4 regions of the Kribbella speibonae genome follow, and region 1 is predicted to be linked to each of the others. Evidence: riboswitches for the same ligand, from Rfam matches in the RefSeq annotation. Region 1 holds a riboswitch; each other region holds the start of a gene.
What was found. A riboswitch is a leader RNA that binds a small molecule or an ion and turns the genes downstream of it on or off. The one in region 1 is predicted to bind cobalamin.
Positions count from the first base shown of each region.

Region 2: another riboswitch for cobalamin. It lies ahead of E0H92_RS15215 (putative cobaltochelatase); the one in region 1 lies ahead of E0H92_RS35655 (ABC transporter substrate-binding protein).
Region 3: another riboswitch for cobalamin. It lies ahead of cobN (cobaltochelatase subunit CobN); the one in region 1 lies ahead of E0H92_RS35655 (ABC transporter substrate-binding protein).
Region 4: another riboswitch for cobalamin. It lies ahead of E0H92_RS30060 (ribonucleoside-diphosphate reductase subunit alpha); the one in region 1 lies ahead of E0H92_RS35655 (ABC transporter substrate-binding protein).

Region 1 covers NZ_SJKC01000006.1:268,984-276,554, reverse strand. Annotated here, with positions in the region: gene E0H92_RS35675 (MMPL family transporter) at 1-413, opposite strand, end outside; gene E0H92_RS35670 (TetR/AcrR family transcriptional regulator) at 518-1,174, shown strand; gene E0H92_RS35665 (FecCD family ABC transporter permease) at 1,193-2,158, opposite strand; gene E0H92_RS35660 (FecCD family ABC transporter permease) at 2,155-3,129, opposite strand; gene E0H92_RS35655 (ABC transporter substrate-binding protein) at 3,126-4,148, opposite strand; cobalamin riboswitch at 4,176-4,359, opposite strand; gene E0H92_RS35650 (hypothetical protein) at 4,390-5,367, opposite strand; gene E0H92_RS35645 (MFS transporter) at 5,381-6,667, opposite strand; gene E0H92_RS35640 (sterol carrier family protein) at 6,714-7,052, opposite strand; gene E0H92_RS35635 (hypothetical protein) at 7,142-7,571, shown strand, end outside.
Region 2 covers NZ_SJKC01000002.1:371,068-378,638, forward strand. Annotated here, with positions in the region: gene E0H92_RS15205 (cobyrinic acid a,c-diamide synthase CobB) at 1-400, opposite strand, end outside; gene cobO (cob(I)yrinic acid a,c-diamide adenosyltransferase) at 406-1,020, opposite strand; gene E0H92_RS15215 (putative cobaltochelatase) at 1,022-3,019, opposite strand; cobalamin riboswitch at 3,081-3,218, opposite strand; gene E0H92_RS15220 (FadR/GntR family transcriptional regulator) at 3,214-3,927, opposite strand; gene E0H92_RS15225 (ABC transporter substrate-binding protein) at 4,050-5,660, shown strand; gene E0H92_RS15230 (ABC transporter permease) at 5,672-6,631, shown strand; gene E0H92_RS15235 (dipeptide/oligopeptide/nickel ABC transporter permease/ATP-binding protein) at 6,631-7,571, shown strand, end outside.
Region 3 covers NZ_SJKC01000002.1:381,029-388,599, forward strand. Annotated here, with positions in the region: gene E0H92_RS15245 (dihydrodipicolinate synthase family protein) at 1-561, shown strand, start outside; gene E0H92_RS15250 (alpha/beta fold hydrolase) at 553-1,413, opposite strand; gene surE (5'/3'-nucleotidase SurE) at 1,410-2,168, opposite strand; gene cobN (cobaltochelatase subunit CobN) at 2,181-5,885, opposite strand; cobalamin riboswitch at 5,915-6,057, opposite strand; gene E0H92_RS15265 (ROK family transcriptional regulator) at 6,160-7,323, shown strand; gene E0H92_RS15270 (carboxylesterase/lipase family protein) at 7,497-7,571, shown strand, end outside.
Region 4 covers NZ_SJKC01000004.1:433,041-440,611, reverse strand. Annotated here, with positions in the region: gene E0H92_RS30075 (class I SAM-dependent methyltransferase) at 1-631, opposite strand, end outside; gene E0H92_RS30070 (Fic family protein) at 713-1,978, shown strand; gene E0H92_RS30065 (DinB family protein) at 2,048-2,629, shown strand; cobalamin riboswitch at 2,690-2,857, shown strand; gene E0H92_RS30060 (ribonucleoside-diphosphate reductase subunit alpha) at 3,015-5,801, shown strand; gene E0H92_RS30055 (ribonucleotide-diphosphate reductase subunit beta) at 5,798-6,838, shown strand; gene E0H92_RS30050 (hypothetical protein) at 6,919-7,107, opposite strand; gene E0H92_RS30045 (isochorismatase family protein) at 7,205-7,571, opposite strand, start outside.

The DNA.
Region 1 (7,571 bases):
ACGAGGATCAGCGCCTGCCGGGAATCCTTGCTGCGCAACGCCGGACTGTCCGCGCGCGACCAGTACGACGCTGCTCCGGCGACCCCGGACTGCCGCGCTATGTCGTTGGTCAACCCAACACCAGCGGCCCGTACGGCGGGTTCGTCGACCGTTCCCGTCTGCGCCGTCACGAGGAACGCGAGGTTCGGCGGACCGGTCCGGAACTGGTCGGCGAGCACTCGGCGGGCGCGATCCGACTCCGCGGCCGGATCGGCGATCCGGGACAGCGAGAGGGCGTTGAGCGCGCCGGCCGCGACCGCGAGCACGAGCACCGTCAGGACGAGCGAGAGCAGCACGACAGCACGCCGGCGCCGAACCACCAACAGACCGAGACGCTCGAGCAAGCCGGGTTCCGGCGGGGTGTTTCGGGGCATGGCGGACCTCCGGGCGAGCGGGGGTAGGATGACCAAACACGAGCAGTTGCTCGCATACAGAAAATACGAGCATTTACTCGTGTTTGTCAACGGAAGGTCCGCTCATGCCCGAGGAGCCGCGTCGCCAGGCACGTGGGCAGCGGCGGATGGTGCAGCTGCTCGACGCCGCCGCGGTGGTGTTCGCCGAGGCCGGGTACGCGAAGGCGACCACCAACGCGATCGCCCGCCAGGCCGGTGTCTCACCGGGCACGCTGTACCAGTTCTTCGCGAACAAGGAGGCCCTTGCCGAAGCGCTCGCGGAGCGCTACCGCAGCGAGCTCGCCGCCGCGCACCAGAAGGCCTTCGACCCGGGTACGGCGCAACTGCCGCTGCCCGAACTGGTCGACCGAATGATCCGCCCGATGGTCGAGGTCAACCTGGAGAACCCGGGATTCAAGGCCCTGTTCGGCAGCGGCGACCTACCGGACAAGCTGACCGCGCCGACCCGCGCGCTTCAGAAGGCCGTCACCGGTCGCGTCGCCGAGGTCCTGGCCGCGCGCTACCCCGGGCTACCGACGGATCGCCTCGAAACCACGGCGGCTGTCGCCACCCAGATCTTCGCCGCCCTGCTCGGCACGATCGTCACCACCCCCGCCGCCCACCGCGAACGATGGATCACCGAACTCAACCAAGCCCTGGTCGGCTACCTCACCCCCCTTGGAGCCGACCTAGCCCCAACTTTGAGCACCCACCAACCACTTTCCGTGGCCGATTCTGGTTGATCCGTGCTCAAAGTTGGGCTAGATCCGGTTCGTGCGGGTGAGGAGGAAGAGCAGGTACGGCGCTCCGAGGAACGCGGTGACCACCCCGACCGGTAGCGACGCCGGAGCGACCACCGTCCTGGCGATCAGGTCCGACGCGACCACGAGCAAGGCCCCGATCGCAGCCGGCACCAGCAATCCGGGCCGTCGTGGGACGAGCCGGCGCGCCAGCTGCGGCGCCACCAATGCCACAAACCCGACCGGCCCTGCGGCAGCAGTCGCTAGCGCTGCTAGCCCGACGCCGATCGCGATCAGCGCCGCACGAGCGAGTTCGACCCGTCCGCCCAACGCCCGGGCCAGGTCGTCGCCGAGTTCCAGCAAGCGCAACTGCCGCGTCGAAGCCAGCGCGGCCGGCAGCCCGACCGCGACCGTGATCCCGACCAGGACGACGTGCGTCCAGGACCGCCCAGCGAGGCTCCCGGCCAGCCACATGGAGGCGGCCTTCGCCGTGTAGATGTCCGCCAGCGTGAGCAAGTACGCCGTCAGCGATCCGATGATCGCCGTCACGCCGATCCCCACCAGCACCAGCCGTTGACCGGAAACCCCGTTGCGATAAGCCAACAGGTACACGGCGATTGCCGCCAGCAACGATCCGGTCAGCGCACCGAGCGGGATCCAGCCGCTGCCGAGTACGGTGATCATCAGTACGGCGGCCAGCGCGGCGCCGGCGTTGATCCCGATCAGGTCCGGGCTGACCAGCGGGTTCCGGGCGAGCCGCTGAAAGATCGCGCCGGACACCGCGAACGCCGTACCGACGCCGATGCCGACCAGCACGCGCGGCAGGCGGTTGTTGACGACGACGTCGTACGTGATCAGCGTGCCGTGCCCGGACAGGGTCCGCAGTACGTCGGCCAGCGGCAACGCGTAATCGCCCCGGGTGAGCGCGAACGCCCCGATCACGGCGGTGAGCAGCCAGCCGGCCGTCGAGACCACGACGCTTCTCACAGCTCGGCCATTCGCCGGCGGCGGACCAGCGCGATGAACAGGGGCGCGCCGATCACCGCGGTGACGATCCCGACCTGCAGCTCCGCGGGCCGTACGACGATCCGCCCGAGGATGTCGGCCAGCAGCAGCACGATCGGCGCGAGCACCATCGACCACGGCAGCAGGTAGCGATAGTCCGGACCGACGATCCGCCGTGCGACGTGCGGTACGGCGAGGCCGATGAACCCGATCGGGCCCGCGATCGCGGTCGCCGTACCGGCCAGGATCACGACCGCGAACCCGGCGAGCACGCGGACCAGGTGCATCCGCGTCCCCAACGCCTGCGCCAGCTCGTCGCCGAGTGCGAGCTGGTTGAGCGACCGGCCGAGCACGACCGCGAGAACGGTGCCGATAGCAACAAACGGGACGGCCTGCGCGACGATCGAGCCGGTGGCGAGCGACAACGACCCGACCACCCAGAACCGGTACTCGTTCAAGGTCGAGAGATCGAGCAACGTCGCGGCCGAGGTGATCGAGCCGAGCAGTGCGGAGACCGCCGCCCCGGCCAGCGCGAGCTTCACCGGGGCGGCGCCACCGATCAGGTACACCACGACCGTCGCCACCAGCGCCCCGCCCATCGCGAACCACACGTAGCCGGTCAGACTGTGCACCCCGAGCAGGCCGATCGCCCCGACCACGGCCACCGCGGCACCCGCGTTCACACCGAGGATTCCCGGATCGGCGAGCGGGTTGCGGGTGACGCCCTGCATCAGCCCGCCGGACAACCCGAGCGCGGCCCCGACAAGTAGACCCGCGACGGTTCGCGGCACGCGCAGGTACCTGACCACGCGGTCGGTGTCGCTACCGCTGAAGTCGACCAACGCCCGGTAGACCTCACTCACCCCGACCCACCGGTTGCCGACACACAAGGACAGCAACACGACCATCGCCAGGACACCGACGCAGACCGCGAGGCCCGCGGCTCGCCTCAATCGACCAGGTCCGGATGCAGGAGATGGCCCAGGTTCTCCGTGGTGTACGCGCCCCGGACGCCGGCGGAGTGATTGGCGAACAACCACGGGATCACACGTTTGCCCCGCACCGCCTTGAGGTTCGCGTACGCCGGATTGCCGAGGATCTTGTCGACGTCCGGCTGTGAGGCCGCGGGCGTCAGCGATGCGTCGCAGCAACCGCTGACCAGCACGTAGTCCGGGTCCCGCTTGATGAACTCCTCCACGCTGATCTTCACGTTCCGCTTCGCCGTCAGGTCGGCGAACGCGTTCACGCCGCCCGCCTGCCGGATCAGCACCGTCCCGAAGTCCGGACCGCCCGAGACCGTGAGCTGTCCGCCTTCCAGCCCGGGCCGGACGATCGCCACTGTCGGCCGCGGCGCGTCCTTCACCGCGGTCTCGACCGCCGCGATCCGGCGCTGCTGATCGGCGATCACCTGCGCGGCCCGGTCCTCGACGCCGAAGAGCCGGCCGAGGTCCCGCAGGTCGGCGTACACGTTGTCCATCGAGACAGTCGACGGGTCGATCGCCTCGTCGCCCTTCCCGTCGGCGGTCGGGCAGAGCGGGCTGAAGATCCAGGTCCGGACGCCGAGGTCGGCGAGGCTCTTCCGGCTGCCGAAGCTCGAGTCGCTGCCGGCGGCGCTGAACACGTCGTTGAACCCGGACAGGACGAAGTCCGGGTTCAGACTGAGCAGTTCCTCGCGGCTCGGCAGATTCTTGAAGTACTTCGCCTTCGCCTGCGCGCCGGCGTACTCCGGGAGCACTTCGGCGTCCAGGTACGCCGTACCGACCAGGCGGTCCGAGATACCCAGCGCGTGGGCCATTTCGATGGCCGGCTGGTACGCCGCGAACACGCGCTTCGGCGGACCGTCGACGGTGACGCCGATCCCGCAGTTCTGCACGGTGATCGAGCGCGCACTGGAATCGGCTTCGGCGGCCGGACCACAGCCGGCCAGGAGCGACAACGACAGGACAGCGGCAACTACACGTACGGCGGCCATGGGCGGACCGTGCCTCCAGCACCTCGTGGACGGGTCAACGCCGTGGCCGGTCTCCTGGCTGACGGGTACCGCGTCCACCGGCCTGACCTTCCCAGCCGCACGCGGCCAGTGGTCCTCTTACGAGTACGACAGGTGCACATCCCGATCACAGTGGCGAGGGCCGCGCCGGTACTTCACCGGCTTCCCGAACACCACGGCGCGGTCACCTTAACACCCGCGACCTGGTCGCAGGTAGGGCGGTTCAGCGGGTGTAGCGCGGGACGACCGAGAGGGCGAACTGGGTCATCAGGTCCGGGTTGAGCTTGCGTGCGGGGAGCGGGACCAGGTCGACGATCTTGTCGTCGCCGACGCGGATCGTCGTCCGGCCGGTGGCGGTGTCGACGTACCCCTCGTCGCCGAGCGGGATCGACTGCGAGGTCGCGGCCTTGCGGATCGGGGCCATCAGGGCCTTGGCGTCCTTCTCCCGGCGCGCGGAACTCGAGATCACGCTCGTCGAGGTCACCCAGCCGCAGACCAGGTCACCGGCGAGGGTCTGACCGTCGCGCCGGGCCTGCGCCGGTACGCCGAGCACCTTCTCGGCCGCCGCCGTACTGCGGTCACATTCGGAGCGCGTGATCAGCCGATCGGCGTCCGGCAGCCCGGGCGCCTGCCGTACAACCTCCTGGGCGAGTACGACGTACTTCGCGGGCGTCGCCTGCGGCCCGGAGAGCTTGTACATCTTCCCGCCCAGCAGGAACACGATGAACGTCTTTGTGCCGTACCCGCCCTGGCCGACCTTGGCTGGCAGCGCAGGATCGCGCGGATTCGCGGCGTACGCCTTCTTGGTCGCCGCCAGCGTCGCCTGCGTCGCCGGAAGTACCGAGACCCCGACCCTCAGCACCGGCCCGTTGGGGCTGGCACTGAGCGAGAACTGGCACACGTCGTACGTCGGGATGTCGAGCTCGGCCGGCGGCGCCTTGGGCTGGATGTTCGCGACCGGCACCCCGAGCGTCGTCTGCACCAAGGTGGGGTTCATCCGCACGCACAACGTGTCCGCGACCTTGGAGGTCTCGGACGGCGTCGCCGAGGGCGTCACCGAAGGCGTCGGTGTCTCGGTGGTCGGCGCGGTACTCACCGACACCAGCGGCGGGACACTCGGAGACGTCTCGTCCGACGGTCCACTGCAGCCTGCGAGAAGTACGACGGTCAGCGCGGAAGCGGTCACTCGGCGGATACGCATGATGGCACGAACCTTAGCCCGCCGCCCGGAGTTCCCTTTCACGGACCGCGTGTTCGTCGGTACGGGCGTCGTACCGCCAGAACTCGCGCAGCCAGACGGATGTCGCGACCACCCCGGCGACGCACAGCACGCCGCCGCTGACGATCGCGGTCCGGACCGTGGTGAGGTCGGCGACCAGCCCGGAGCGGGCCTGACCGCCGAGCGGGCCGAGCGAGTAGCCGAGCATCTCGATCCCGGCCAGCCGGCCGCGCATCTCGTCGGGGATCGTCTGGTTCCAGATCACCGAGCGGAACAGCACCGACACCATGTCGGCCGCGCCGGCCACCGCGAAGAACACGATCGCGAACCAGATGTTCGGCGCCAGGCCGGCGATCCCGACCGCGGCGCCCCAGCCGATCGTGGCCAGCACCACCGCCCGCCCCTGATGGTGGACATGTTTCGCCCAGCCGCTGGTCAGGCTGGCGCACATCGCCCCGATCGCCTCCGCGCTGTACAGCAGGCCGAGCAGCTTCGGTTCCTTCAGGATGTCCGTCGCGAACGCCGGGAACAGCACGATCGGCATCGCCAGGAACATCCCGACCATGTCGACCAGGTACGTCGCCAGCAGGTCCTTGCGCCGGAACGCGTAGACGATGCCGCCGCCGATGGCCCGCAGACTCGGCGCCGTGGAGTGCTCGCCGGCGCGGTACGAACCCAGCCGCGTGTAGAGCAACGTCGCGAAGACGATCCCGGCCAGCTCGACCGAGAACGCCCAGGTCACGCCGACCGAACCGACCAGCACACCGCCCAGCGCCGGGCCGGCGAGCTGCCCGATCTGCGAGGTCAGTGAGCTCAGTGCGACCGCGGCCGGGATCTCCGCGTGCTTCACCACCCGCGGGAGGAGCGCCTCCCGCGACGGCCGCTGCAGCGAGGTCGCGATCGCGTTCAGTGCGCCGCAGACGTAGATCAGCCAGACCTGCGGGTTCGGGAGCAGGGTGTTCGCGACCATCAGCGCGGAGATCACGACCTGCGCGAGGCCGGTGGCGACGAGCAGCGTACGGCGTTCGACGTGATCCGCGAGCGCACCGCCGTACAGACCGAACACGACCAGCGGGACGATCGTCACCAGGCCCATCGCGCCGACCGCGAAGTTCGAGCCGGTGAGTTGGTAGAGCTGGTACGGCAGAGCGACGTACCCGACCATGCCGCCGAGGAAGAAGATCGACCCCGCGACGAGCAGGATGCGGAAATCGCGGGAACCACGCCACGGAGTCAGATCGACGCGCAACCGGGCCAGCCGCGCGCTCAGACTTGCTGCCACCGAGCCATAGTGACAGGCCCGACCGGCCTGGACGAACCTGTTTCCGTCAGGTGAGAGGGAGCAGCGCCGACAGGTCGGTGCGTTCGCCGCTGGCGCGGAGTTTGCCCGTCATCCGGGCGTCGGGCCAGGTGGTGCGGCCGAGCGCCACGTCGATCCACAGCCCCGGCGGCATCTCGATGACCGCACCCGGCGTACCGCGGGTGTGTCGCGGGCCCTCGATGCACTGCACGGCGCCGTACGGCGGGATCCGCACCTCTACCGCGTGGCCGGGCGCCTTCGCGACCAGGCGTTGCAACAGTTCCTTGGTGAGCAGTTTCAGGTCGGCGCGTTCCGCCGTACCGTCGTCGTAGCGTTGCAAGGCCTGCCGGAACGCAGGGTCGGACATCTCCACGACGTGCCAGCGTACGCGGCAGTTTGCGGTGACGCCCCTCTCGTCGGCGATAATCAGGCGGGAGAGAGGGAAGCGAGGCCGGAATGCTCACGCCCAGGCACCAGGCGCTGCTGATGACGCTGGCGGGAATGACCGTCGGCGTAGCCGTTTTCGGCACAGTCGTCGCCGTGAACGGTGGCAATCCGTTCACCGCCCACGACACGCCGGTGGGGATCGTGAGTCCGACGCCGTCCAGTACCCCGAGCCGCGGTGACGGGCTGCAGGCCGACGGACTCCAGTACGTCGTCCAGAACTTCGGCACCGACGACGACCCGGTGTCGTCCGAGGTCCCGACCGGGTGGAAGAGCGCGCAGAGCGGCACCCGCCCGAAGTTCGTCGACTCGACCGGCGTCTGGCAGATCCGGTTCGACACCCGGGGCAGCAAGCAGAGCCCGGACGAGCTGGTCGCGAACCGTGAGCGCAGCATCGACGAGCCCGACCTGAAGGTGCTCAGCCGCGACAACGGCACGCTGA
Region 2 (7,571 bases), on a different contig from region 1:
GTACGACCGCCCCGACGCTCCGCCCCGCCGCCGACGCGTCGACGACCAGCACCACAGGTGCCTTCAGCAACTTCGCGACATGCGCCGTGGACGAGAAACCTTCCGTCCCGAGCGCACCGTCGTACAGCCCCATCACGCCCTCGACGACAGCCAGGTCCGCACCGTCGGAACCGTGCGCGAACAGCGGCCCGACGAGCTCCTCCCCCGACAGCATCGGATCGAGGTTCCGCCCCGGCCGCCCGGTCGCGACCGCGTGGAACCCGGGATCGATGTAGTCCGGCCCCACCTTGAACCCGGCCACCACCTGCCCGGCCCGCCGCAACGCCGCCATCAATCCGACAGCGACCGTCGTCTTGCCGGCCCCCGAAGCCGGCGCCGCAACCACGATCCGCGGAATCATCCCCGCTACCACTCGATGCCCTTCTGGCCCTTCTGCCCGGTGTCCATCGGGTGCTTGAGCTTCGTCATCTCGGTCGCGAGGTCAGCGGCCTCGAGAAGCTTGGGATGCGCATCGCGTCCGGTGATCACGACGTACTGGTGACCGGGCCGGTTGACGAGCGTGTCGACGACCTCGTCCACGTCGATCCAGCCCCACTTCATCGGATACGTGAACTCGTCGAGCACGTACAGGTCGTGGGTCTCGGCGGCCAGCCGGCGCTGGATCTCGCGCCAGCCCTCGACCGCGTCGGCGGCGTGGTCCTCCTCGGTGCCCGCCTTCCGCGACCAGCTCCAGCCCTCGCCCATCTTGTGCCACTCGACCGGCCCGCCCTCACCGGTCGCCGCGTGCAGCCGGCCGAGCGCCTTGAACGCGCTCTCCTCGCCGACCTTCCACTTGGCGCTCTTCACGAACTGGAAGACCCCGAGGTTCCAGCCCTGGTTCCAGGCCCGCAGCGCCATCCCGAACGCCGCCGTCGACTTCCCCTTCATCTCGCCGGTGTGCACCATCAGCAGCGGACGGTTGCGGCGCTGCCGGGTGGTCAGCCCGTCCTGCGGTACGGCGACCGGTTGCCCCTTCGGCATCTCAGGCCGCCTTCCGTTCGGTGACCGTACGGATCAGGTTGCCGGCGGCAACGTCTCCGAGGTCGAGGTACTCCGCGCCGAGATCCCCCGCGAGCTCCGCCGCCAGCCCGAGCCGGACGCCGCGCCGCGGTTCGCAGTCCACCACGACGGTGGCCATGCCGCGCTGCGCGAGCCATCCGGCTGCCTGGCGGGCGCGCGCGAACGCGTTGTCGCCGTGGGTGGCGCGGCCGTCGGTCACGAGGACCAGGAGCGGACGGCGGCGCGGGTCGCGGATCGCGGCGATCCGCAGTACCTCGGCCGCTTGCAGCAACCCTTCGGCGAGCGGCGTACGTCCACCGGTCGGGAGCGATTCGAGCCGTCGTACGGCGGTCTCGACGCTGCCCGTCGGCGGTAGCGCGACCGTCGCGGCAGCGCCGGCGAACGTGACCAGACCGACTGTGTCGCGGCGCTGGTACGCGTCGAGGAGGAGCGAGACGATCGCCGTCTTCACCTCACCCATCCGCTTCTTCGTCCCCATCGAACCGGAGGCGTCGACGCAGAACAGCACGAGGTTCCCCTCCCGCCCTTCCCGCACCGCGAGCCGCACGTCGTCCGCTCGCACCACCAGGCCCGGACCGCTCCGCCCGCGCACCTTCTGGTGCGGCGCCGCGGTGCGCATCGTCCCCAGCAGATGCGGTCGCCCGGCCTCGCGCCCGACCCGGCCGCGATCGCCCACCACGCGTCCCACCTCGGTGATCGCCCGCGACCGGCGCCCCGCGACACCGGCGCCGGCCACCTGAACACTCAACAGGCGAGCCTTGTACGGCGTGGAACTGCCGGCAACGTCACCGCTCGGGGCCGGACCGGCCGGCGCCTGACCAACGGACTGCTCTTCGCCTTCGGAATCGGAAGAAGAAGCCGAGGTGTCCGCTCCCCCGCCGGGTCCACCGCTCGGATCGTCCGGTCCGTCGTCGTCCGGGTCTTCCGGTGGGGTGCTGTTGTTGATGGCTTCTTCGAGCTGCTCGTCGTCCAGGCCGGGTGCGTCGAACGGGTTCCGGCGACGGCGGTGCGGGAGCGCGAGCTTCGCGGCGGCCCGGACGTCGTCGACCTCGACGACGGTCCGGCCGGACCACGCGGCGTGGGCGACCGCGGTCCGGGCCGTGACCAGGTCCGCGCGCATGCCGTCGACGTCGAACGACGCGCAGATCTCCGCGATCTGGCGCAGGGCCGAGTCGGTCAGGATCACCTCGGTCAGCAGGTCGCGCGCCTTCACGATGCGTTCGGCGAGCTCCCGCTGCGCGCCGTCGTACCGGGTGACGAAGGCTGCCGGATCCGCCTCGTACGTGAGGCGCGCGCGCATCACCTCCACGCGGACGGCGGGATCGCGGCTGGCGACCACGTCGACGGTCAGCCCGAACCGGTCGAGCAGCTGCGGCCGGAGCTCGCCCTCCTCGGGGTTCATCGTGCCGACGAGCACGAACCGCGCCGGGTGGGTCACCGAGACGCCGTCCCGCTCGACCGTTGCACGCCCCATCGCGGCGGCGTCGAGGAGCACGTCGACCAGGTGGTCGTGGAGCAGGTTGACCTCGTCGACGTACAGCAACCCGCGATGCGCCGCGGCGAGCAGACCGGGCTCGTACGCCGTCACGCCCTCCGCGAGCGCCTTCTCCAGATGCAACGACCCGAGCACCCGGTCCTCGGTAGCGCCCACCGGCAACTCCACCAACCGCGCCGCCCGCACCGACCGCTCCCCCGCGTGCGGGCTGTCAGGACAGGACGGGTCGGGGTGGTCGGGGTCACAGGAGAAGCGGCAGCCGGGTACGACGTCCACCGGCGGGAGGATCTCGGTGAGGGCGCGGACGGCGGTCGACTTCGCCGTACCCTTCTCGCCGCGGATCAGCACGCCGCCGATGGCCGGCGAGATCGCCGCCAGGATCAGCGCGAGCTGGAGATCGTCCATCCCGACGATCGCGGTGAACGGGAACGAGTTCGACGGTCCACTGAGTGGTGCAGCCCGCATCGGCGGTGGTCCCTTTCGTCGAGCGGGTGTCCACGCCCGCTACGGCCGGTACGCCGTCCCCGCGGGCCGGCGGACGACCGCGGATGTCCTGGCTTCCAGGCCGAGGTGATGCTCGGCTCTGGTCACAGTGGCGGGACCGCCCCGGACTCCCAGCACGCTGGTCACCGGTGTTCCTCCACGACTCGTCGGCCCGATCATGGCACATCCCCCCGGCTGCGGTACGGGCCGGTGCCCAGGCGGGTGCGGACCTCGGCGAAGTGCAGGTGGACGGCCTCCTCGGCCAGGTCGGCGTCGCCGGAGTCGATCGCGTCGACCACCCGCTGATGGCGCGCCGCGGTTTCAGCAGGTGACGCCGCGAAGGTCTCCAGGTCGGTCTCGACGGCCCGGTACACGTCCCAGAACAGGCCGACCAGCTCCCGGGCCAGCGGGACCCCGGCGGAGTCGCAGATGTGTTCGTGGAACTCACGGTCCGCGGTCGCCGCGTCCAGGCCGTCGTCCCGCATCCGCGCGACACACCCGGACAGCTTCTGCTGGAGCTCGCCGTTGCCGATCCCCGCGGCGCGGCGGGTCAGCTCGGTCTCGAGGATCTCCCGGATCTCGAGCAGTTCCCGGAGCCGCTCGGTGCTGCTGCCGGATCGAGTACGGAACAGCAGCCACGGCTGCAACGCCGACGAGCTGGCCGAGCCGACGAACGTTCCGTACCCGTGCCGGATCTCGACGATCCCCAGCGCCTGCAGGGCTTTGAGCGACTCCCGGACCGAGTTGCGGCTGACGCTGAAGTCGGCCATCAGCACGCTCTCGGGAGGCAGCGGGGCGCCGGGATCCAGGTTGCGCTCGATGATCAGATCGGCGATCGCGTTGGCCAGCTCGTCACTGCGTTTCGACCGTTTCGGCCGGATCACTGTCACGACGTCTCCTCGGGCTTGACCGACTGGAGCCGGACTCCTAAGGTCGGCACTCATAGGACGTAGTACGTCCTACAACCTACCTCCTAAACCACCTCACCACATCCCCTGCCGCTGGAGGCATCGTGAAGCAAACAGGGTTCGACCGCCGCTCGTTCCTGAAGTACTCCGGTGCGCTGGGCGCAGCCGCGACGATCACTGGTGGATTGTCGGCCTGCAGCAGCGGCCCGGCCTCGACCGGAGCCGTCGGCGCCGGCGCGGACACCGGCCTGGTCACCGCGGTGATCGGCTACGGGAACAACCAGAGCTGGGACCCGACCATGACCGCCTCCGCCTTCACGATGGCGGCGATGCAGCACGTGTACGAAGGACTGCTCGACACCGACCCGATCACCCGGCAGCCGTACGCCGCCCTGGGCACGGAGGTGCCGGCCGACCTGAACGCCACGTCCTGGAAGTTCACCCTGCGGGACGGGGCGAAGTGGCACGACGGCCAGCCGGTCATCGCCGACGACGTCGTCTTCACCTTCCAGCGGATCCTCGACCCGAAGCTGAAGGTGCTCACCTACAACTTCTTCGCCGCCTGGCTGAAGGAGGTCAAGAAGGTCGACGACAAGTCCGTCGAACTGGTGCTGAACTTCCCGTTCCCCGACGGCGCGCCCCGGCTGACGATCGCAAAGATCATGCCCAAGCACGTCTTCTCCCAGACCGGCGCCTGGGACCTGGCCAAGAACGGCAAGGCGGTCGGGTCCGGACCGTACAAGCAGGTGTCGCACCAGCCGAAGTCGAACACCACGTTCGAGGCGTTCGCCGACTACAACGGTCCGCGTCCGGCGGCGTTCAAGAAGATGAACTGGCTGAGCATCGTCGACTCGTCCGCCCGGGTCGCGAAGATCTCCGGCGGCAGCGCCGAGGCACAGATCTCCGACAACATCCCGTACGCCAACATCGAGCAGCTGAAGAGCTCGGGCCTCACGGTCGAGGGCGGCAAGGGGATGAACCACCTGTTCCTGATGTTCAACACCGCCACGAAACCGTTCGACGACGTCCGGGTCCGGCAGGCGCTGTTCACCGCGATCGACACCCAGAAGATGATCGAGGTCGCGCTCAAGGGCCGCGGCAAGGCGAGTACGTCGTTCCTGAACGAGGAGAACCCGGCGTACGCCAAGGCCAAGACCGTCTACGCGTACGACCCGGCGAAGGCCAAGGCGCTGCTGGCGGAGGCCGGCGTGACGAACCTGTCGATCAACCTGCTCGCGGTGAACGTGAGCTGGATCGTCGACTGCCTGCCGACCATCGCCGCGTCCTGGAACGCGATCGGCGTGAAGACGACGCTGGAGCCGCAGGACACCGCCGCGGTGTTCACCAAGATGGACCAGAACGCCGACTACCAGGTGGTCGCGGCGGCGTCGAACCCGAACCAGTTCGGCGCCGATGCGGACTTGATCCTGCGCTACAACTACACGCAGGGCGGGTCCTGGATGAAGTACACGCGCTGGGAGAACAGCGCCGGCGCCAAGGTGATCTTCGCGAAGATGGACGAGGCGGTCCGGGCCACCGACGCGGACGCCAGGCTCAAGCTCACCCACGAGTACCTCGACCTCGTCGCGGAGCAGGCGGTGCTGTACCCCGTCGTACACACCGAACTGATGACGGCGTGGGACGGGAAGAAGCTGAGCGGGATCAAGGCGCTGCCCTATCCGGGGATCAACGTGCTGCAGGCGAAGCGGGCCTGAGGTAGCCGACTGTGGCCGTCATCGTCCGAATGCTGGTTCGCCGGCTGTTACTGCTGGTTCCGTTGCTGCTCGGCATCATCGCGTTCGTCTTCCTGGTGATGCGGTTCTCCAACAACGATCCCGCGGTCGCGTACTTCCAGGGTGCCAACCCGACCGAGGAACAGTTGCACATGTTCCGGCAGGAGAACGGCCTGCTGGATCCGCTGCCGCTGCGCTATCTGCACTTCGTCGGTGACCTGCTGCACGGCGACTTGGGCACCAGCGTGCTGACGAAGGCGCCGGTGCTGCAGTCAGTCACCACCGCGATGCCGCTGACGTTCCAGCTCACCTTGCTGGGACTGCTGATCGCGCTGGTACTGGCGTTGCTGCTCGGTGTCACCGCCGCGATCTTCCGCGACCGCTGGCCGGACCAGGCGATCCGGCTGGTCTCGCTGATCGGCGTGGCCGCGCCATCGTTCTGGCTGGCGCTGCTGATGATCCAGTACCTCGCCGTCGACCGCGGCTGGTTTCCGCCGAGCGGCTATGTGAATCCGGCCGACGGCACCGTCCCCTGGTTGCGGACAATGGCGCTGCCCGCGCTGGCGCTGTCGTTGCCGGTGGCCGCGCAACTGACCCGGATCATTCGGACGTCGGTCGTCGAGGAACTCGACAAGGACTACGTCCGGACCGCCATCGGCAGCGGCCTGCCGCCGGTGGTGGTGGTCGGGCGCAACGTGCTGCGGAACGCGCTGATCAACCCGCTCACCGTGCTCGGCCTGCGGATCGGGTACCTGCTCGGCGGAGCGGTCGTGATCGAGCAGATCTTCACCCTGCCGGGGATGGGCACGCTGATGATCAACGCGGTCCGCGACGGCGATCCGGCTGTGGTGCAAGGCGTCGTCCTGACGATCGCGGTCGGCTTCGTGGTGGTCAACCTGGTCGTCGACGTCCTGTATCTGCTGGTGAACCCGCGACTGAGGAGCGCTGCCTGATGCGTGCACGACTGGCCCGGCAACTCTCCCGCCCGGGGATCAACTTCAAGCGGCTGCCACCGACGGCGTGGATCGCGGTTGCGGTCCTCGCGGTGGTGATCATCGCCGCGATCCTGGCGCCGTTGCTGACGCCGTACGACATCCTGACCCAGGAGGACACCGGCGGCGGGCCGTCCGGGGCCCACTGGTTCGGGCTGGACAGCGCGAACCGGGACATCTTCACCCGGCTCGTGTACGGCGCTCGCTGGTCGCTGATGATCGGACTCGGCGCGACTGCGCTCGCACTGACCGCGGGCGCGATCGTCGGAGCCGTCGCGGCCACCTCCCGCAAGGCCGTCGACGAGACCGTGATGCGGATCCTCGACGTCGTGATGGCGTTCCCCGGCATCGCGCTGGCCGCCGTCCTGGTGGCGGTGTTCGGTGGATCCATCCCGGTGCTCGTGATCGCGATCGCCTTCCTCTACACGCCGCCCATGGCCCGGGTGGTGCGCGCCAACGTGCTCGCGCAGTACGGCGAGGACTACGTGATCGCGGAGAAGATCATCGGGGCCCGTACGCCGCACATCCTGCTCCGGCACGTGGCGATCAACTGTGCCGCTCCGGTGCTGGTGTTCTGCACCGTGATGGTCGCCGACGCGATCGTCTTCGAGGCGTCGCTGTCCTTCATCGGGGCCGGGGTCCGGCCGCCGGAGCCGTCCTGGGGCTCGGTGATTGCCGATGGCAAGAACATGGTGCTGCTGGGCGGCTGGTGGGCGACGGTGTTCCCCGGCCTGCTGATCCTGATCACCGTACTGTCGCTGAACATCCTGTCCGAGGCGGTGTCCGACGCCTGGGCAGCGCCCGGTGGGAGGCGTGCGGAGACCAAGAAGCAGGAGAAGGACGCGCTGGAGACCGCGCAGCCGGGCTCCGGCGAACTGGTCGAGCTTCCCGGTCTGGACCT
Region 3 (7,571 bases), on a different contig from region 1:
ATGGTCGCGGCCGCCGCGGGGCTCCCGGTGTTCGCCTACGACCTGCCAGTCGCGGTGCATTCGAAGCTCGGCGCCGACTTGCTGCTGCGGCTCGCGGCGGACGGCGTACTGGCCGGCCTGAAGGATTCCAGCGGTGACGAAGGCGGTCTGCGCAATGTCATCCTGCGGGCGCGCGACAGGGGCGACATCACCGACTTCAGCGTGCTCACCGGCTCGGAACTGACCGTCGACAACGCGCTCTGGATGGGAGCCGACGGAGTGGTCCCGGGCCTGGGCAACGTGGATCCCCACGGCTACGTCAAGCTCTTCGACCACGCAGCCGCCGGCGAATGGGAGGCGGCCCGCGCCGAGCAGGAACGCCTGGTCCGCCTCTTCGACCTGATCGGCGTCGGCGACCCGTCCCGCATGGGCATGAGCTCGTCGGCCCTAGGTGCCTTCAAGGCCGCCCTACAACTGCGCGGCATCATCGCCAGCGGGCTGATGGCCCCACCCCAGATCCCCTTGAACACCGACGAGATCGCCCAGGTCGAGAAGTATTTGGTAGCGGCCGGCCTACTCTGACCTGAGGAGGAAAGAGCGGACGGTGTCGGCGTACCGCTCGGGCTCTTCGAAGTGCGGGAAGTGGCCAGATCGTTCGAAGGTGACGACCCGGCCGTCCGGCACGGTGTCGCGGTAGGTCCGGACGGACACGGGGTCGGTGGCCAGGTCGTCGACGCCCTCGATCAGCAGACTCGGTTGCGGCATCAGGCGGAGGCGGTCGAGCTTCGAGTCGTACAGATCGGCGAGCGTCGACAGGTGGCTGTTGCCGTACGCCCACATCTCGTCGGTCAAGCCGGCCGCCTCACCGAGGCGGAGAAAGTCGGCGCGGCTCGACGGGTCGTGGAAGGACAGGTCCTGGAACCGGTCGCCGAGGCCGAAGGCGAGCTCGTAGGTCTTGTCGTCCGCGGTCAGTCGGCGGTCCACGGCGGCCAGGTCACGACACCGGGCGGCGCGCTCGGGGTCGCCGAGGTCGTCGTACAGGCGGGCGAAGATCGGCAGCCGGTGGCGGTCGTTCGCGTCGAAGTCCCAGCACGGGCAGTCGAAGACCACGGCGCTGACCGCATCCGGGTACCTGATCGCGTACTCGACCGCGTAGTTCCCACCGGCCGAGTGACCGAGGATCGCCCAGCGCTCGATCCCGAGCTGCTCACGCAACTCCTCGAAGTCCGCGAGCAGTACGTCGAGGTTCACGGGCTCGCCGGGCGGGAGCGGACCGGACCGCAGTACGCCGCGTTGGTCCGGCGCGATCACCCGCAGGGAGCGTCCCAGTACCTCGCCCTGGCACCGCTGCCAGTGATAGCCGCCGCCATGACCGTGGATGAACAACAGCGGTGGCGCGTCCGCCGCGCCGTACTCAGCGACGAACAGCTTCATCGGGTCAGGCGTTTGGCGAGGGCTGTGGCGGCTGCGTCGTCGCGGACCTCGCGGATGCCGACGATCGGGGTGACGGTCACGAAGCCGTCGGCGAGGAGGGCCTCGTCGGTGCCTGGAACGGCGGGGGCATGCGGCGTGCGTTCGACGACGACCATCGGCTCACCGGCAGGACCGGTCGCGGCGACGAGGCGGGTGCGCCGGTTCACGGCCAGTGAGGCGTGCCGTACGCCGGCCAGCTGCTCCAGTGGGCGGTCCGGCACGTTGATGGTCAGGACCGTCCCGGCCGGCTCGTCTGCGATCCAGCCGAGCGCTTCGCCGGCGATCGTCGCCGCGGTCGGCCAGTGCTGCGGGTCTTCCGCGTCGAGGCTGACGGCAACCGCCGACGTACCGGTCTCGGCCGCCGTCAGGGCCGCCGCGACGGTGCCCGAGTGGAAGATCGACACGCCGATGTTCAGCCCGCGGTTGATCCCTGACAGCACGAGGTCCGGCGGCGGGCCGAACGCGCCCGCCTGAGCCAGGGTCACCGCACCCGCGGGCGTCCCCTCGATGCCGACGTACGTCACGCCGTTCTCGACCTCGGTCGCGGTCCGGACCGGCCGGTTGACGAGGCCGGCGCGCGCCGAACCGACACCGCTCTCGTCGAGCAGCGGCGCGACCACGAGTACGTCGTACCCGAGGGCGGCGATCGCCGGCGCGAGCGCCCGGATCCCAGGTGCACGGTAACCGTCGTCGTTCGTGATCAAGACCCTGGGCATGCCTCTACCCAATCAGCCGCGGTCCTCGATGTCACCCTCCGTCTCAAGGACTGCGTTCCGCAGCGTCTCCAGCGCCTCGGGCGACGGTTCGGCCCAGAGGCCGCGTTGCGCCGCCTCGAGCAGGCGTTCCGCGATCCCGTGCCGGGCCCACGGGTTCGACTTGCGGAAGAACTCGGCCATCTCCGGATCGGCGACGTACTCGGTGGTCAGCGACTCGTACATCCAGTCGTCGACGACGCCCGCGGTCGCGTCGTACCCGAACAGGTAGTCCACGGTCGCGGCCATCTCGAACGCGCCCTTGTACCCGTGCCGCCGCATCGCCGCCATCCACCGCGGGTTCACCACACGAGTCCGGAAGACCCGCTTCGCCTCCTCCTCCAGCGTCCGGGTCTTCACCTGCGCGGGTACGGCGGAGTCACCGACGTACGCCTTCGGGTTGGCGCCGGTGAGGTGCCGCACCATCGCGATCATGCCGCCGTGGTACTGGAAGTAGTCGTCGGAGTCCATGATGTCGTGCTCGCGGGTGTCCGCGTTCTTCGCCGCGACCTGGATCCGGGCGTACGCGCGTTCCATCGAGCCGCGGGCCTCGGCGCCGTCGAGGTCCTTGCCGTACGCGTACCCGCCCCACACGGCGTACACCTCCGCCAGCTCGGCGTCGGTCCGCCAGTTCCGCGCGTCGACGAGCGGCAGCAGACCGGCGCCGTACGAACCGGGCTTGGAGCCGAATACGCGCGCCGTCGCCTGCCGTACGTCGTTGCCCGCCGCAACGTCCTGCTGGACGTGCGCGCGCAGGTAGTTGTCGTCGGGTGACTCGTCGAGCTCCGCGACCGTCCGCACCGCTTCGTCGAGCAGCGCGACGACGTGCGGGAACGCGTCCCGGAAGAAGCCGGAGATCCGGATCGTCACGTCGATCCGCGGCCGGCCGAGCTCCTCCAGACCGACCACCTCGAAGCTGGTGACGCGTCGCGAGGCCTCGTCCCAGACCGGACGGCAGCCGAGCAGCCAGAGCACTTCGGCCAGGTCGTCGCCCTGGGTGCGCATCGCCGACGTACCCCAGACGGTGAGGCCGACAGACTTCGGCCACTCCCCCGTCTCCGCCTGATGCCGCTGGAGCAGCGAGTCTGCGAGGGCGACGCCGACGTCCCAGGCGTTGCGGCTCGGAATCGCCTTCGGGTCCACGGCGTAGAAGTTCCGCCCGGTCGGCAGTACGTTCACCAGCCCCCGGGTCGGCGATCCGGACGGTCCCGCCTCGACGAAGCGCCCGTCCAGCGCCCGTACGACGTTCGTCAACTCGTCATCCGTGCGCGCGAGGCGCGGAACGACCTCAGTGGCCGCAAAGGTCAGCGACGCTTCTACCTCGTCGGAGTCCCGGCCCAGGACCTCACCGATGACGACTGGAACCTTCGCCGCGTCCCACCCCATCGTCTCCATCCCGACGACCAGCTTCCGCGCCACGGCCTCCAGCAGATCGACACCGTCGGCACCACTCACCGCCGGTAGATCGGCGAGCGTCGCGAGATCGGCCAGCTCCGGCACCACACGACCCGGGTCCGCGAGGAGAGCTGCTTCGTCGACACCGAACGTGTCGCCAAGAGCGGACCGCAGACCCGGGATCGAGTACGACCCGCCCCACAGCTGCTTCGCTCGCAGCACGGCAAGGACCAGGTTGATCCGTGCCTCACCAGCCGGCGCCCCGCCCAGCACGTGCAGCCCGTCGCGGATCTGCACGTCCTTGATCTCGCACAGATACCCGTCCAGATGCAGCACGAACTCGTCGAAGTCGTCGTCCTCCGGCTTCTCGTCCGTGTGCAGGTCATGGTGCAGTTGTGCGGCCTGGATCAGCGTCCAGATCTGGGCGCGCAGCGTCGGCACCTTCTCCGGGTCCAGGGCGGACACCGTCGCGTACTCGTCGAGCAGGTACTCCAGCTTCGCCATGTCGCCGTACGTCTCGGCCCGCGCCATCGGCGGCACCAGGTGGTCGACGACGGTCGCGTGCGCCCGCCGCTTCGCCTGCGTCCCCTCGCCGGGGTCGTTGACGATGAACGGGTACACCATCGGCAGGTTCCCGAGGACGGCGTCCGGCGCGCAGTCGGCCGCCATCCCGATCCCCTTGCCCGGCAGCCATTCCAGCGTGCCGTGCTTCCCGAGGTGTACGACGGCCTGCGCGCCGAACCCACCCTCGGCGGGCGACGCCTCCAGCCAGCGGTACGCCGCCAGGTAGTGGTGCGACGGCGCCATGTCCGGGTCGTGGTAGATCGCGACCGGGTTCTCACCGAAACCACGCGGCGGCTGGATCATCAGCACGACGTTCCCGAATCGCAGCGCGGCGAGTGCGATCGCCGGCTCGTCACCGGACCGGTCGACGTACAGCTCCCCCGGCGCCTCGCCCCACGCCTCGATCATTGCCTCTTGCAACGACTCGGGCACCCGGCCGAACCAGGTGGCGTACGTGGACAGCGGGATCTTGGCGACCGCGGTGGCCAGCTGCTCGTCCGTCAGCCAGTCGACGTCGTGCCCGCCCGCCGCGATCAACCGGTGAATCAGCCCGTCCGCTCCGTCCGCGCCCTGCAGCTCGCTCAGATCGAGGTCGCCCAGGTCGTACCCGGCGTCCTTCAGCTTCCCGAGCAGCACGACCGCCGACGCCGGAGTGTCCAGCCCGACCGCGTTCCCGATCCGCGCGTGCTTCGTCGGGTACGACGACAGCACCAGCGCGATCCGCTTCTCGGCCGGCGGTACGTGCCGCAGCCGGGCATGCGCGACCGCGATCCCGGCCAGCCGCGCGCACCGCTCCGCGTCCGGCGCGTACCGGGCCAGACCGTCGGCGTCGTACGACTTGAACGAGAACGGGATCGTGATCAGCCGCCCGTCGAACTCCGGGATCGCCACCTGCGTCGCCGCGTCCAGCGGGCTGATCGCCGCGTCGCTGTCCACCCACTGCTCGCGGGTCGAGGTCAGCGCGAGGCCCTGGATCAACGGGATGTCGAGCGACGCCAGCGCGCCCGCGTCCCACGCGTCGTCCGCACCGCCCGCGCTCGCGTTCGCCGCCACCGCACCGCCCGCGGCGAGCAGCGTGGTGACCAGGACGTCGCACCTCCGCAGCAGATCGAAGAGCCCGACGTTCTCGGCCGGGTCGAGCCCGCGCAGAGTCCCGCAGTACACCGGAAGCGGCTGCGCGCCGGCCTCGGCGACCGCCGCCGCGAGGGCGTCGACGAAGGCGGTGTTGCCGGAGATCTCGTGCGCGCGGTAGTAGACGATGCCGACCACCGGCCGCTCGTCCTCGACAAAGGTCCCGCGCACGCCGTACGCCGGGAGCGCGCGCGGCGGATCGAACTCGTCGCCGGTCAGCAGCAGCGTGTCCCGCAGGAAGCCGGCGAGATTGCGAAGGTTGTCCGCGCCGCCCTCGCGCAGGTAGGCGAGTGCCTCGGTGACCGCACCGGCCGGGACGGTCGACAACGACATCAGCTCGGCGTCCGGCGCCGCCTCACCGCTCACCACCACCGCGGGCTTCCCCGCGGCGAGGACCGCGTCGAGCCCGTCCTCCCACGCGCGGCGCCCACCGAGCAGGCGGACGACCACCACCTCGGCGGCGTCGAGCAGGTCGCCGAGCTGATCGAGCTCGAGCCGGGCCGGGTTCGCCACCGCCCAGCCCGCACCCGCCTCGGCAGCGGCCAGCAGGTCCGTATCAGCGGTCGACAACAGCAGAAGATTCGCGGCCATGCGGCAGTCCTTCCCGGGGTGTCCACGCCCCAGCTCCAGGTACGACGGCGGCAGTTCCTGACTCCCCCTGCACGGGGTCACAGTGGCGGGACCGCCCCGGACTCACACCGGGTTCCTGCTGATGCCGTCGATGACGGGCCGACTCTAGCCGACCGTCGACACCGCCTGCGCAGGCGTTGGCATCACAAGTTGAATTCAAGAGATTGATCCGAGCCGGTGGATTTGTCATCCGATTTCCGTCAAGCCGAGAGACAGAACTGTTAGCATCTCGGGCGTGACGGGACGACGGGACGCGGTCCGCGAGCTGCACCGGACGCATGTGCTCGGCGTCCTGCGCGACCACGGTTCGGCCAGCCGCACGGACCTCATGCGCGCCACCGGGCTCTCCCGCCCGACCATCTCGGCGATCGTCGCCGAACTGATCGGCTCCGGCGCGATCCGCGAGGTGGGCAAACACACCGCGGGCACCACCAGGGGACGGCCCTCACAGCTACTCGCTCTCACCCCGCCCAGCGGCCGGGCGCTCAGCGTCGACATCGGCCACGCCCACGCCCGCGCGATCGTCGCCGACGCGGCCGGCCACATCATCCAGGAGCGCGTCGTCGGATTCGACCGGCGGTCCCCGATCCCGGACACCCTCAAGCACGCCCGCCGCCTGATCGCCGAGGTCACCGCCGCCGCGAACATCGGCACCGGCGGCACCGGCGACCTGGCCGATCTGATCGGCGTCGTGATCGGCCTGCCCTCGCCGATCGACCTGGCCGCGCAGCGTCCGGCCGCCGCCCGCTACCGCGACGTACGCCTCGTCGAAGCCCTCGGCCTGTCCTCGTACGCCGGCCGGGTCAGCGTGGTGAACGACGCCGACCTGGGCGCCGCCGGTGAGGCCGCGTTCGGCGCCGGCGCGCGGTTCGGCACGTTCGTCTACGTCAAGATCTCGTACGGCGTGGGCGCCGGCCTGATCCTCGGCGGCCGGCTGTTCCAGGGCCAGGGGTACGCCGGGGACATCGGGCACATCCGCGTGGTCGACGAGGGCGAGGTGTGCCTGTGCGGCAACCGCGGCTGCCTGGAGACGGTCGCCTCGAGCGGCGCGCTCCTGAAGGCGCTGCAACCTGCCCACGACGTGCCGCTCGGGTTCGCCGACCTGGTGCGCCTCGCCGACTCGGGCGACCGCGGCACCCAGGCGTTGCTCGGCGACGCCGGACGCACCATCGGCCGAGCGCTCGCTCCGGCCGTGACCACGCTCAACCCGGAAGCGGTCGTGGTCGGCGGATCGCTCGGAGCGCTCGGCGGCCCGCTGGTACACGGTCTCCGGGAGGCGCTCGACCGGTACTGCCAGCCGGCCGCGGTGCGGAATCTCGCGGTCTCCGTGGCCACCTGCGGCGAGCATGCCGAGGTGCTCGGCGGAGCAGCCTTGGCGTTCGATCTGATCGCCCATTAATACTGGCTTTATTGACGTAATGGCAGGTCTGGGTGCCGGGTTGCGCCATTGACACTCCAGAAATCATCTCTCTAAGCTCTGAACGCAATCAGCACCCCTCCCTCCCTTCTCAGGCATCCGGCGCCCGCGGCGCGGGTCAGTCACGCCTGCCTGAATAGCCCAAGGAGATGCGCGTGAGGTTTCCTTCGAAGCGTCACCTGGCGGCGGCAGCAGCCGTCGTCTCAGTTCTCAGTACCGGCCTCACAGTG
Region 4 (7,571 bases), on a different contig from region 1:
ATTCGTAGCTGGTCTGGCGGCCGGGGACCTCGTCGCCGGTGTAGGTGACGGTGGAGTCGTGGGCGATCGGCCCGCGGCCTTCGAGGTAGTCGGCGCGGAGCACGAGGTCCTCGGACTCGCCGGGCAGGGAGACCTCACGGAGCGCGTTGAGCAACGGGTGGAACTCGACGATGTAGAGGACGCCGCCGGGTTTGAGCAGGTCTCCGACGACCTCTGCCCACTGTTTCAGTTCGGGCAGGTAGCAGAGTGCGCCCTTGCCGGTGTAGACGACGTCGAACCGCCGTCCGCCGACCGCGTCTAGGGCGTCGTACACGTTGGCGTGCAGGTAGTCGACCTCGACGCCTGCCTCCGCCGCGATCCGCCTCGCGGCCTCCAGCGACTTCTCGGAGAGGTCGAGTCCGCTGGTCCGCGCACCCCGCCGCGCGAACTCGATCGTCTCAGTCCCCAGATGACACTGCAGATGCAGTACGTCGCGACCGTCGAGCGGACCGAGATCCTCCCACTCGTAGTCGGCGAACCAGAACTCGGCGGGCCGGTCGTAGAAGTCGCTCGCCGCGTGCAGCGGCGCCCGGGCGTTCCAGTCGGCCTGGTTGGCGGCCACCATCCGTCGCGTCTGCGCATCCAGAGTCACACTCAGCAGTCTGCCCGCCACTGGGTCCACAACTTGTCCACACCCTTGTTCAAGGTTTGTGGATAAGCTTGAATAAGGGGTATGGCGAGGGTCGAGTTGCACCGCTGGCCCGGGCACCCCGACGGGTTCACCCGGGCGGAGCGCCTGGGCGGGTCGTACGAGCTGCACTTCCCCGACCCGCTGGTCGGGCGCGAGTTCGACCTGTCCGACGACGTACTCGCGCTGCTCGAGGACGCCGCCGGGGATCTTGCCCGCCTGGACGCGACGGCCGCCGTACTGACGAACAGCGAGGCGCTGGCACGGCTCCTGCTGCGTGCCGAAGCGGTCGGTTCGTCGCATATCGAAGGGCTCGTCGTCGGCGCGCACAGATTGCTGAAGGCCGACGTACTGCGGGATCGCATCAGCGACGTGACCGCCGAGGAGGTCCTCGGCGCGGTCGACGCGATGACCTGGGTGACCGAGTCCGTCCAGGCCGGGGACAAACTCGAGGTCGACCATCTGCTCGAGGCGCATCGCCGGTTGATGGCGCAGTCGCCGCACCCGGAGTACGGCGGCGAGATCCGCTACCTGCAGAACTGGATCGGCGGCCGCTCCCCCGCCGAGGCGTACTACGTGCCGCCGCCGGCGCAACTGCTCCCCGAACTGCTCGCGGACCTGATGACGTTCGTCCGTGAGTCGCCGCTGCCCGTGCTGGCGAAGACCGCGATCGCGCACGCACAGTTCGAGACGATCCACCCGTTCGCCGACGGCAACGGCCGGACCGGGCGGGCGCTGATCCACCTGATCCTGCGCGCCGACGGCCTGATCACACGCACCGTGCCGCCGGTCTCGCTCGCCCTCGCCACCCACGCCGCGGAGTACGTCGACGCACTGACCGCCTTCCGGTACGTCGGACGCGCGACGACCGTCAAGGCCCGCGCGGCCGCGAACCCGTGGCTGCGGATGTTCGCTCTCGCCTGCACGCATGCGACGGCCGAAGCGGCGCGTTTCGAGACGAACGCCGCGGAATTGAAGGCCGAATGGCGGGAGCGCGCGGCACCGGTCCGCGCCGGCTCAGCGGCCGAGTTGCTGATCGAGGCACTGCCGGCCGCGCCGGTCCTGACGCTCGCGGCCGCGGCCCGGCTCATCGACCGCTCCCAGCAGGCCGCCAACCAGGGCCTGGCCCGACTGGTCGAGACCGGCATCCTGCGCGAGGTCACCGACGGGCGCCGGAACCGCGTCTACGAAGCGCCCGAACTGATCGACGCCTTCACGTTGCTGGAGCGCCGCTTCGCGAGCCCGGCCGCGGACACCCGGATCGAGCCGCCTAGCAGACCCGTCCCGGCAAGGCCAGAACCGACACACTAGGGGGTTTGACTTTCTGACTGCGATCGAGCAAGAATTCGAACACATGTTCGATCGTACAGGGGAGTTGTGATGCCGGAGGCGTTCGACTGGGACATCCTGCACCGGCCGTCGGCGATGGCGATGGTCCGCGGCCAGCTCGGCTTCAGCTGGATGGTGCTGTCCGGGCGGCTCGCCCAGCTGACCGACGAGCAGTACTTCTGGCGACCGAGCAGTGAGGCCATCAGTGTGGTGCGCCGGCACCATGCCGGGCGCTACCGGTCACTCGGGTCCGGTGAGTGGGTCGCGCAGTGGCCCGAGGAGCCGGACCATCGCGGTCCACGCACGATCGCCTGGCTGATCGCCCACCTCACCGAGACCTTCTTCGAGCGCTGGGAATGGACCTTCGGCGCGAGCGTGCAGGCGGGTGCCGAGATCACCCTGCACGGGAACGCCCGGGACGCGGTCGCCTGGCTGACCTACTGGGTCGAGGCCTGGCAGGACGCGATCGCCGGCCTGGACGAGGACGCGGCGATGACGATCGGCCTCAGCCAGGCCAACGAACTGGACGCCGCCGAGCCGTTCGGCCACGTCGTCCTGCGGCTGAATCGCGAGCTGATCCACCACGGCTCGGAGATCATGACGCTCCAGGACCTCTACGCGGTCGCGGCGTGAGGACCACAAGATGTGCGACACGCGGCGTGGCGCTACCACAAGATCTAGAGGGATCCGCCTAGCATCACTACTGCTGGTGGTTCGGGGCGCGCAACGCCACAAGATGTTGGGCGTCCCGGGGCAACAGGGGAATCCGGTGCGACTCCGGAGCTGCCCCGCAACGGTGAGTGGACGTGCTGTCGACGCATGCCCGCGAGTCCGGATACCTGCCACCGGTGCGTGTACCGCCGGTGCACGCGGTCCGAGACCTCGCGGGTGGGTCGCAGGGCGTGACGGCAGTGTTCCCGGCCGGTGCCGCCGGTCCCGTCATGCGCCCCCTCGTGTGGTCCCGGGTCTCCGAACTCTTCTGGAGCGCACACCTGTGACCATTGCTTCCTCATCATCAGTGGCGACAGAGCTTCGTACGGAGCTCACCGTCATCCGTCGCGACGGCAGTAGTACGCCGTTCGACGCCACCAAGATCTCCGTCGCCGTGACCAAGGCGTTCCTCGCCGTCGAGGGCGCCGACGCGGCCGCCACCCACCGGGTCCGTGACCTGGTGACCGACCTGACCGGCCGGGTCGTAGCCGCCCTGACCAGCCGTGGCGACACTCGCCGCAGCGTGCAGGTCGAGGACATCCAGGACCAGGTCGAGCTGGCGCTGATGCGCGCCGGCGAACACCAGGTCGCCCGCGCCTACGTGCTGTACCGCGAGGAGCGGACCAAGGCCCGCACCCCTGCCGACCCGGCCGGCGTCGCCGAGAAGCCGGCGCTGACGGTCCGCGCGGCCGACGGCAGCCGGTCCCCGCTCGACGTCGACCGGCTCCGCGTGATCGTCGCCGAGGCCGCCGCCGGACTCGACGCGGTCGACCCCGAGCTGATCCTGAACGAGACCCTCGGCGCCTGCTACGACGGCATCCCGCAGCACGAGGTCGAGCTCGCGCTGGTGATGGCCGCGCGGTCGTACGTCGAGACCGAGCCGCAGTACAGCTTCGCCGCGTCCCGCCTGCTGCTGGACCAGATCCGCCGCGAGGCGCTGGGCCGCGTCCACGGCGAGCCCCGGCAGGCCAGCCAGGCCGACATGACCACGGCGTACGTCGACTACTTCCCGCGCTACATCCAGGTCGGGATCGAGGCCGGTCAGCTCGACCCGGAGCTCGGCCGCTTCGACCTCGAGCGGCTCGCCGCGGCGATCAAGCCGGAGGCCGATCTGAACTTCACCTTCCTCAGCCTGCAGACGCTCTACGACCGGTACCTGCTGCACCTCGGCAAAGTGCGGTACGAGTTGCCGCAGGCGTTCTTCCTCCGGGTCGCGATGGGCATGGCCCTGCGCGAGGACGACCGCGAGGCCCGGGCGATCGAGTTCTACGAACTGCTCAGCTCGTTCCGCTTCATGTCGTCGACGCCGACCCTCTTCAACTCCGGCACCACCCGCCCGCAGCTGTCGTCGTGCTTCCTGACCACCGTCGAGGACGACCTGTCCGGCATCTTCACCGGCATCCGCAACAACGCCCTCCTCGCCAAGTATTCCGGCGGCCTAGGCAACGACTGGACCCCGGTCCGCGGCATCGGCGCCCACATCAAGGGCACCAACGGCGAATCCCAAGGCGTCGTCCCGTTTCTGAAGGTCGCCAACGACACCGCCGTCGCAGTGAATCAAGGCGGCCGTCGTAAGGGCGCGGTGTGTGCGTATCTCGAGACGTGGCATATCGATGTTGAGGAGTTTCTCGATCTGCGGAAGAACACCGGGGACGAGCGGCGGCGTACGCATGACATGAACACGGCGAACTGGGTGCCGGATCTGTTTCTGCAGCGGGTGGAGGCCGGTGGGGAGTGGACGTTGTTCTCTCCCGATGAGGTGCCGGATCTGCACGAGTTGTACGGCGGTGCGTTCGCTGAGGCGTACTCGGCGTACGAGGCAGCTGCGGATCGTGGGGAGATTCTGGTGTTCAAGCGGGTCAAGGCGGTTGACCTGTGGCGGCGGATGCTGACGGTGCTGTTCGAGACCGGGCACCCGTGGATCACCTTCAAGGACGCCTGCAACCTGCGTTCGCCGCAGCAGCACGACGGTGTCGTCCACTCGTCGAACCTGTGCACCGAGATCACCCTGAACACGACGACCGAGGAGACCGCGGTCTGCAACCTCGGATCGGTCAACCTGGTCGCGCATCTGACCGCGGACGGGTTCGACGCCGACCTGCTCCGGGACACCGTGAAGACCGCGGTGCGGATGCTCGACAACGTCATCGACGTGAACTTCTACACCACCCCGGAATCGGAGCGCGCCAACCAGCGGCACCGCCCGGTCGGCCTCGGGCTGATGGGGTTCGCGGACGCGTTGTTCACGTTGCGGATCCCGTACGCGTCCGACGCAGCGGTCGAGTTCGCGGACCGCTCGATGGAGCAGATCAGCTACCACGCGATCGAGGCGTCCAGCGAGCTCGCCGCCGAGCGCGGCCGCTACTCGTCGTACGACGGATCGCTGTGGAGCCGTGGGGTCCTGCCGATCGACTCGCTCGACCTGCTGCACACGGCACGCGACGGTGACGTGATCATCGACCGCGACGCGCGACTCGACTGGGACGGTCTGCGTGCGAAGGTCCTGCGGGACGGGATGCGGAACTCGAACGTGATGGCGATCGCCCCGACCGCGACGATCTCCAACATCTGCGGCGTGAGCCAGTCGATCGAGCCGACGTACAGCAACCTGTTCGTGAAGTCGAACATGTCCGGCGAGTTCACCGTCGCCAACCCGTACCTGGTCGCCGACCTGAAGGCGCGCGGGCTGTGGGACCAGGTGATGGTGTCGGATCTGAAGTACCACGACGGCGTGGTCGCGGGGATCGAGCGGATCCCGGCGGACCTGCGCGAGCTGTACGCGACGGCGTTCGAGATCGACCCGCTCTGGCTGGTGAAGGCGGCGTCGCGGCGCCAGAAGTGGATCGACCAGGCGCAGTCGCTGAACCTCTACATGGCGAAACCGTCCGGCCGGGCGCTCGACGAGCTGTACCGGTCGGCTTGGCGCTATGGCCTCAAGACGACTTATTACCTGCGTTCCCAGTCGGCAACCCATGTGGAGAAGTCCACCTTGAAGGGCACCGACGGCCGGCTGAACGCCGTACCCGTCGCCGTCCCCGAAGCCAGCGGAGCGGTCTGCTCCATCGACGACCCGGACTGCGAGGCCTGCCAGTGAGCGCCATCTCGATCGGAGCGGCCCGCGTCGAGGTCGCCGACAAGGCGATGATCAACTCGCGCGCCGACGTCAACCAGCTGCTCCCGTTGAAGTACACGTGGGCCTGGGAGAAGTACCTTGCCGGATGCAACAACCACTGGATGCCGACCGAGGTCTCGATGCAGGCCGACATCTCGCTGTGGAAGTCAAAGGACGGCCTGACCGACGACGAGCGGCTGATGCTGAAGCGGAACCTCGGGTTCTTCGCCACGGCGGAATCACTGGTCGCGAACAACATCGTGCTCGCCGTCTACCGGCAGCTGACCAACCCCGAGTGCCGGCAGTACCTGCTGCGCCAGGCGTTCGAGGAGGCTGTGCACACGCACACCTTCCAGTACATCTGTACGTCGCTCGGTCTCGACGAGGGCGAACTGTTCAACATGTACCGCGAGGTGCCGTCGATCTCCGACAAGGACGCGTGGGCGCTGAAGTACACGCAGCACCTGGAGGACCCGGAATTCCGCACCGGTACGCCGGAAGCGGACACCGCGTTCCTGCGCGATCTGATCGCGTTCTACGTGGTGTTCGAGGGGATGTGGTTCTACACCGGGTTCGCGCAGATCCTGTCGCTCGGCCGACGGAACAAGATGGTCGGGATCGCCGAGCAGTACCAGTACATCCTGCGCGACGAGTCGATCCACCTGAACTTCGGCATCGACTGCATCAACCAGATCAAACAGGAGAACCCACATCTGTGGACGACCGCGTTCCAGGCCGAGGTCCGGCAGATGCTGACCGAGGCGTGCGAATTGGAAGTCGCCTACGGCCGCGCCACCATGCCGAACGGCATGCTCGGCCTGACCGCGGACCTCTGCGAGCAGTACATGCACTTCGTCACGGACCGCAGAGCGGAACAAATAGGTCTCGATCCGATCTTCGGTGAAACGCGGAACCCCTTCGGATGGATGTCAGAGGTGATGGACCTGAAGAAGGAGAAGAACTTCTTCGAAACCCGGGTCATCGAGTACCAGTCGGCCAGCGGACTCAGCTGGGACTGACTCGATCCCGGACCATCACGGACAGGGAGGCCCGCGGTGCAACTCGCCGCTCCGCGGGCCTCCCGCCCTTCCGCCTACTGTCACTTGGTCGGGTCGTGCTTGCGGATGAACTCGAGTGCGGTCAGCGCGACCTCTTCCCAGCCGTGGTCGATCACCAGCGAGTGACCGCGGCCGGGCAGCTCGACGAACTCGGTGATGCCGGTGTTCCTGGTGTGCTGCTTGTACGCCGCATGCGTGCCGTACTTGAACTCGTCGAACGTCAGCGTCACCGACCGGCCCCGCGTGCCGGAATCTCTCGAGTCGCCGGGGAGCATGAGCTGCCCCAGCGGGGAAAGAAATCGTCGCGATGTGCAAATTTGTTCCCACTCAGCCGAGCAGTGCGAGGATCTCCGCTGTCGAGCCGGTCTCCCCCAGCCGCGGGAAGACCCAGTGCAGGGAGTTCTCGTGGGCGGAGGGGTTCAGGTCGGTCATGGCGTCGGTGGCGAGGGTGACGTGGTAGCCGTGTTCGTACGCCGCTCGCGCGGTCGACTCGACGCCGATGCTGGTGGCTACGCCGGTCAGCACGATCTGCGTGATGCCGCGCCGGCGCAGGTGCACGTCGAGGTCGGTGCCGTGGAACGCGCCCCAGTTGCGCTTCGTCACGACGATGTCCTCGGCGTGACCGGCCAGCTGATCGACGATCTGATCGGCGCCCGGCGGCGGCGTCCCGCCACCCGACCGCGGCGACTGCTCG